Regions from separate parts of the Arthrobacter sp. CAN_C5 genome, predicted to be linked through region 1. Evidence: riboswitches for the same ligand, from Rfam matches in the RefSeq annotation. Region 1 holds a riboswitch; each other region holds the start of a gene.

The links. A riboswitch is a leader RNA that binds a small molecule or an ion and turns the genes downstream of it on or off. The one in region 1 is predicted to bind S-adenosylmethionine.
Region 2: linked by a shared signal. The riboswitch ahead of H4V95_RS02095 (MetQ/NlpA family ABC transporter substrate-binding protein) and the one ahead of H4V95_RS13650 (homoserine O-acetyltransferase) in region 1 are both predicted to bind S-adenosylmethionine.
Region 3: linked by a shared signal. The riboswitch ahead of H4V95_RS09240 (ABC transporter substrate-binding protein) and the one ahead of H4V95_RS13650 (homoserine O-acetyltransferase) in region 1 are both predicted to bind S-adenosylmethionine.

Annotation. Positions count from the first base shown of each region.
Region 1 covers NZ_JAGGMZ010000001.1:2,902,462-2,904,655, reverse strand. Annotated here, with positions in the region: gene H4V95_RS13660 (CPBP family intramembrane glutamic endopeptidase) at 1-288, shown strand, start outside; gene H4V95_RS13655 (VOC family protein) at 349-990, opposite strand; SAM riboswitch class IV at 1,122-1,256, shown strand; gene H4V95_RS13650 (homoserine O-acetyltransferase) at 1,311-2,194, shown strand, end outside.
Region 2 covers NZ_JAGGMZ010000001.1:429,209-431,402, reverse strand. Annotated here, with positions in the region: gene H4V95_RS02100 (methionine ABC transporter ATP-binding protein) at 1-399, opposite strand, end outside; gene H4V95_RS02095 (MetQ/NlpA family ABC transporter substrate-binding protein) at 472-1,353, opposite strand; SAM riboswitch class IV at 1,567-1,684, opposite strand; gene H4V95_RS02090 (bifunctional diguanylate cyclase/phosphodiesterase) at 1,854-2,194, opposite strand, start outside.
Region 3 covers NZ_JAGGMZ010000001.1:1,956,220-1,958,413, reverse strand. Annotated here, with positions in the region: gene H4V95_RS09240 (ABC transporter substrate-binding protein) at 1-1,271, opposite strand, end outside; SAM riboswitch class IV at 1,417-1,546, opposite strand; gene H4V95_RS09235 (MFS transporter) at 1,744-2,194, shown strand, end outside.

The DNA of each region.
Region 1 (2,194 bases):
GCGGTTGTCGAGGAGGTGATCGTGGTGGGGTATCTGTTCCACCGGCTGCGCCAGCTCGGATGGTCGACGCCGGTGATCATCGTCAGCAGCGCCCTGCTGCGCGGCAGCTACCACCTGTACCAGGGGTTCGGGCCGTTTATCGGCAACTTCATCATGGGGCTGATCTTCGGGTACGCCTACACCCGCACCAAACGGGTGATGCCGCTGGTAATTGCCCACGCGCTGCTGGACATTGCGGGTTTCGTTGGCTTTGCCCTCTTCGGGTCGGCGATCGGTATCGGCGACTAGGGGAACCCGACCCGCCCCGGCCCGGTGGGCCGGGGCCGTAATTTGGTGAGCGGGGACGGGCTAGATTTCAACCAGGCCGCTGGCAGCCTCGAAGGTCACCGACATCACGCCGGGAGTGCCGTTCGGGGCCACCCAGCGCACCGCGACACCATCCAGCGGATCGGTGGCGGGGGTCCCCAGCCATTCGGCGATCCGATCGGGTGACCCGGCGATGGTCAACGAGTCGAGCCGGACCGACGTTGGGCGGGCATGCGAGGGGTGCAGCGCCTCGGTCCCGTCATCCCACCTCAACATGTAGGGAACCTGGGGGTCGGCGATCAAACCCTTGATGCCGATCTGCTGCCACGTCAGTTCCTGTCCGTCCGGGAACTTGCGGTTTCCGGGAACCGCGCTGCGGCCGAGCCGCTCCTCAAACGGGGCCAGGTCGTCGACCGCGACGCACCACCCCATCCAGCCTCCACCGGCTTCGGAGCGCGCACGGACCGCCTGGCCGAAGGGCGCCTTGTCTGACGCGGGGTGGTTGAGTACCTCGACCACCTCAAGGTATTGGCCATTCAGCAAAGGGAAAATCATGTTCCGCGTGCCGAAGCGGGGGTGCACACCGCCCTTGACCGGTTCGATGCCCAGGGCAGCGGAAATCCTCCCCGCTGTCGCTACGAGGCCGTCGGGTTCACAAGCATATGAGACATGGTCCAAGCGCATGGCCCTAGTTTTGCACTTTGTGATGTGTGTCTCGACTTAGGGTCGCCTAACCTCTTGATGGGCCCCGCTGTCGCGGTAGATTGCGTTCACATATTTGCACCGGGACGGCTTCTTCGGGTTATCTAGAAGCAGGTCACGAGTGCCAGCACGGAGCGGATTACCGTTCCACCAGAGCCCCGGCTTGCTGGACGGCAACCCTCCTTCGCGGCGGGGTGCCCCGGGTGACGACCAGGCGGCGGGCAAGGTGTCCGGCGCAAGCGCGGACTTCGAGGCGGGCGGTTTCAGTGACAACTCTTCACACGACCCAACAGGGCAGCACCATGCATTCGCGCCGGGACGGGACGGTGCAGACCCGCAGCCTGGGCCCCTTCACCTGCGAGACCGGGGGATACCTCCCCGAACTCACCCTCGCCTACGAAACCTGGGGCACCCTCAACGCGGATGCCTCCAACGCGGTCCTGATCCAGCACGCACTGACGGGCAGCTCCCATGTCGCCCGGGGCGATTCGGACGAGGACGGCTGGTGGGACCAGCTGGTCGGCCCGGGCAAGACTATCGATACCACCAGGTACTTCGCCGTGTCGATCAACATGCTCGGCGGGTGCTACGGGTCCACCGGCCCCGCCAGCCTCGATCCCGACGGCGTCCCCTGGGGATCGCGGTTCCCGTTCCTGACGGTGCGGGATTCCGTGCGGGCCGAAGCGCTGCTGGCGGATGCACTGGGAATCGGGACCTGGCATTCGGTGCTTGGGGGGTCCCTGGGTGGGGCCAGGGCCCTCGAGTGGGCACTGATGTATCCGGATCGGGTGGAACGATGCGCAGTCATCGCGTGCACGGCGTCGAGCTCCGCGGAACAGATCGCCTTCGGCCAGGCCCAGCTCGCTGCCATCCGCCTGGACCCCGGGTTCGCCGGCGGCGACTACTACCCCGGCAGCGGGCCCACCGCGGGGCTGGGGCTGGCGCGACGGATCGCCCACATCACCTACCGGTCCGAACCCGAGCTTGAGTACCGGTTCGGCCGGGCACCCCAGAGTCCGGAGGTCCCCTTCGGCTCCACCGATCCGGCGGCCCGTGGCCGCTACCAGGTGGAGAGCTACCTTGATCATCAGGCTGACAAACTGGTGGACCGCTTCGACGCCAACAGCTATGTTGCCTTGACCGAAGCCCTGATGGGTCACGACGCGGCTCGCGATCGTGGCTCGCT
Region 2 (2,194 bases), 2.5 Mb from region 1:
CACAAAGTCGAGGAGCTCGGTGACGCGCGCCTGGATTTCCTCCCGGCTCTTCCCTGCGACGCGGAGCGGGTAGGCAACGTTGTTCCAGACCGTCTTCGCGTTGAACAGGTTGAACTGCTGGAAGATCATGCCAATGTCGAGGCGCAGCTTGCGCAGCTGGCGGTCGGGCACGTTGGTGACCTGGTGTCCGTCGACGATGATCGTGCCGCTGGTCGCCTTCTCCAGCGCGTTGATCAGCCGGACCAGGGTGCTCTTGCCGGCACCCGAGTACCCAATGATCCCGTAGATCTCGCCGGCCTCAATGTCTAGGCTGACGTTGTCGATAGCGTGCACAGGATCGTCACCGCGCCGCCCCGGAGGGAAGCTTTTCGTGACGTCCTGCAAAGAGATGAGGGGCATGGTGCTCCTTGCTGGAAGAGCCCTGCGGCCAGCCGGGATCGCCGGCCGGCCGCAGGAGTTGGCGGGGCCTGGCTAGCCCTGGGCGGCGGTGTCTTCCTCGACAGTGTCGAGGGTTGACTGCAGCTCCTCGGGAGTTACCACCAGGAACTCGGCCGTCCCACCGGAGGTCTCCTGGACGGCGTCCTGCACCTCCTGGTTTTCCTGGTAGATGCTCACCAGCTTTTGGTAGGTCTCGTTGGTCTCCTCACCGGCACGGGCGGCGAACACGTTCACGTACGCAACGGCGGCGGGATCCGTCGGATCGTCCTGCGCGATGGCGTCCTCGAAGTTCAGCCCCGCGTCCTGAACGAAGTCGTTGTTGATGATCGCGGCGGCGACGTCGGGCAACGACGTGGGTGTCAACGAGGCCTCGAGGGTGGTGACGGTGACCTTGGAGGCCTCCTCGTCAATGTCGTCGATGGTCGAGAAGGCACTGCCGCCGCCGTCGAGCACCACCAGTCCAGCGGACTGGAGCACGAGCAGGCCCCTGGCCAGGTTGCTCTCGTCATTGGGGACGGCGACGGTGGAGCCCTCGGGGATCTCGTCGACCGAGCCGTACTGGGTGGAGTACAGACCCAGAGGGTAGATCGCTGTGGACCCGATCGGGGCGAGCTCCGCACCGCTGGAAACGTTGTAGCGCGCCAGGTACACCAGGTGCTGGAACTGGTTGAGGTCGAGTTCGCTTTCGCTCAGTGCGGGGTTGGGCTGGGTGTACTCGGCGAAGTCGATGACCTCAAGGTCAATTCCCTCCTCCGCCGCGGCTTCGGTCAACAGCCCCCATTCCGGGTCGCTGGCACCGACGACGCCGAGGCTGATGCTTTCGTTGCCGGAGTCGGAGCCTTCCGACGAACCGCAGGCGACGGTGAGGGCCAGAAAGGGGACTACGGCAAGGGACAGGAGTTTGCGGGAATTCATGGGTTTTCCTTTGAACGGTTTACTTGGGAAAAGGACCAGCGGGCAGGCGAAATCGGCCGGAAGCTCTGCTGGATCGGCACTAAGAAAAGAAAAATGTGAAGGTGCTGCGTAAACTGCAGCGACAATCGGGCGGGATTCCTCGGGTGTTACATACTGGCTCGCTTCGAGATCGCGGGCGGTATCACCGAGACCCTTGCGGGGACTCTCCTGGATACGCCGTACTTGCCATCCGGGGACTTGTTCCGGTGGCCGAATCTTCACCTGAAGCACCCCACTACGGGAGAGGGTTGCTGTTCAACCGGCCAGGGAGCCATTGGCTGAACTCTTGATTCTGAGTTCACGCTAAAGCAGATAATTCGCAGGGTCAAAAAATGGTCTCGAAGGATCGTCACAAATGGCCCGGCAGAGAACTGCTGGCGAGCCGGTTCCTCGGCATGACCACCCAGCAGGCCCTCATAGCCTGGTCGGTCATCGCGACCGCCGGTGATCCAGCGGCGCGACTAGCCGGTGAGCTGCTCCCGGGACATGATCTGGTTGTCCGGACGCGGAACGAACCAGGGTTCCAGATCTACCGCGGTCATGGGCCGGGTGTAAAAGTAGCCTTGCGCCAGATCGCAGCCAAGCCCCAACAGGGCTTCCAGCTGGCCGGCCGTTTCGACGCCCTCGGCCACCGCAGACATGTTCGTCGCGTGGGCGAGCTGGATGCAGGAGGTCACGATCGCGTGGTCCTTGGTATCGGAGGTAAGGCCCGCGATGAATGACCGGTCAATCTTGAGCTCATCGATTGGGAAGCGCCGCAGATAGACCAGGCTGGAGTGGCCGGTCCCGAAGTCATCGATGG
Region 3 (2,194 bases), 950 kb from region 1:
GCCTTCCGTGCTTCACCCTGCAGCTGGACGAGCAGGGGGTTAGGCGTGGTGCTCTCGACAGTGGGCACGTCGATGACGAGGCGCTCGCCGTCCCTGGTCCGGAACCCCTCGTCGTCGCGGCCGGTCCAGCCAGCGTCGTCCAGGAGCTGATTCGCTTTCTCCAGGTCGTGGTGCAGGGTCCCCTCAACCGCCGGATCGTAGTATTTGCTTGCCGTCGACAGGAAACTGTCGGTCGGTGTGAACGTGCCGAAGCCGAGACTTTGGGTGACCGCCTGCGTGTCGATGGCAGCCACGAACGCCTCGCGGACGGCCTGGTCGCTGAAGGGTGCACGGCTCAGGTTGAAGCTGAGCACGTTGGGGCTGCCGGTGCGCACCAAATTCTCGTAGGTGAAGTCCGGGTTTGCGTCGACCGCGGCAGCGTTCTGCGGGGCCAGGTTCTCCGTCAGGTCATACTGCCCGGACACGAGGGACTGGTGGCGGATGACCGGCTCACCCACCAGGGTGACCTCCACCCCATCAAGGTAGGCCTCGCCGTCACCCTCAAGCCACTCCGGTGCCCAGTCGTACCCCTCCCGTTTGGTATAGCTGATGCCCTGGCCAGGGCGGTAGTCGGCAACGGTAAACGGGCCCGTTCCGATCGGCTCTTGGCAGAGAGTGTCAGGGGATTCGAGGATGGCCTTGCCGGAGTTCATACCAAGCCACGACTGGGCCAGCGTGTAGAGGAAGGGTGTGTAGGCGTACTCCAGGTGTGCCTCGAACGTGTACTCATCAATCACCGTGCCGTCGACGTAGGGCGCTATGTAGGCGGCGGCAAGGGGGGACTTGGTCGCTGGATCCCTCATGTGCTCCAGATTGAGCCCAAACACCTCGGCGTTCCAGGGGGAGCCGTCGCTGAAGGTGACTCCCTCCTTGAGGTGGAAGGTGTACGTCTTGCCGTCGTCGGAAATTTCCCACGACTCCGCGAGATAGGGAGCTATCTCGCCGTCGTCGTCAAGGGTGACCACATTGTCGTAGATCAGCCTCCCCAGGAACTGTTGCTGGGTCGCTGAGATGCCGTGTCCGTCGAGGCAACCCGGCTCGGCCGAGATCGACACGTCGAGGATGCCACCAGACACGGGATCCGAGGCCGGGTCAACAGCCGGGTTCGCAGCCGGGTTGGCGGACGCAGCGCAACCGCTCACCAGGGAGGCTACGAGGAGCGACGCGAGAATGGCTATTCTGCCCTGCGGTCGCTGGGAATTGTGGGCAGGATGGAGCGCTTTATTGTTCATGTGCTATTCCTCGGTGCGGTCCGGGGGCACACTAAAGGCACTACCCGGAGAAAGAATAAAGGGGGTCGAATCAGCGCTGAATTGTTAGCGCATAATTATCAGGAAATGGAACGGCTAGCCGGACAACTCACGAGGTACGCCTTTCGAAGTGCTCTTGCCTGCGCCGGCTCGGTCTGGTAATTACCGAGGCGAAGGCCGCTTCGTCATCCGAACCACCCACGAACATGGGGTTGGTGCGCGGTCCAGTCGGAGCTTTACGACCGCGTCTCTTGAAGCTGTCCCCAGTATATGCACAATGCGCAGACCAGCAATTAATAGGAAGTAACTTCCATCAATTGCGGGTCATAATTCGGGTATTTGTTTATGCGCTGATCACGCTGTGCTTATGTGTGCGAACGTGTGCACATATACTGAAGGGGATGCAAGCTGTTTCGTTCCGGACGGCTCGCCCCTTTGACCGAGAGGACACTTCGTGCTTGAAGTACTCAGGGTGACCGCCTACAGACGACTCTTCACGGCCCAGGTGGTGGCCTTGGCGGGAACGGGTCTCCTCACCGTTGCCCTGGGTCTACTCGCCTATGATCTGGCGGGCGCGCGGGCCGGGACGGTGCTCGGAACGGCTCTGACGATTAAGATGCTGGCCTACGTTTTCGTTGCACCCGTCATGGCGGTACTGGTGGAACGGGTACCCCGGAAGGCCGTCCTGATCGGCGCGGATCTGATGCGCACTGGTATAGCACTCACGTTGCCGTTGGTCGATCAGGTCTGGCAGATCTACCTATTGGTGTTCATTTTGCAGTCCGCATCGGCAACGTTCACACCCGCGTTCCAGGCGTTGATTCCAACGCTTCTACCGCGGGAGCGCGACTATACCCGGGCGCTGTCCCTTTCCCGCCTCGCCTATGATCTGGAGTCAGTACTCA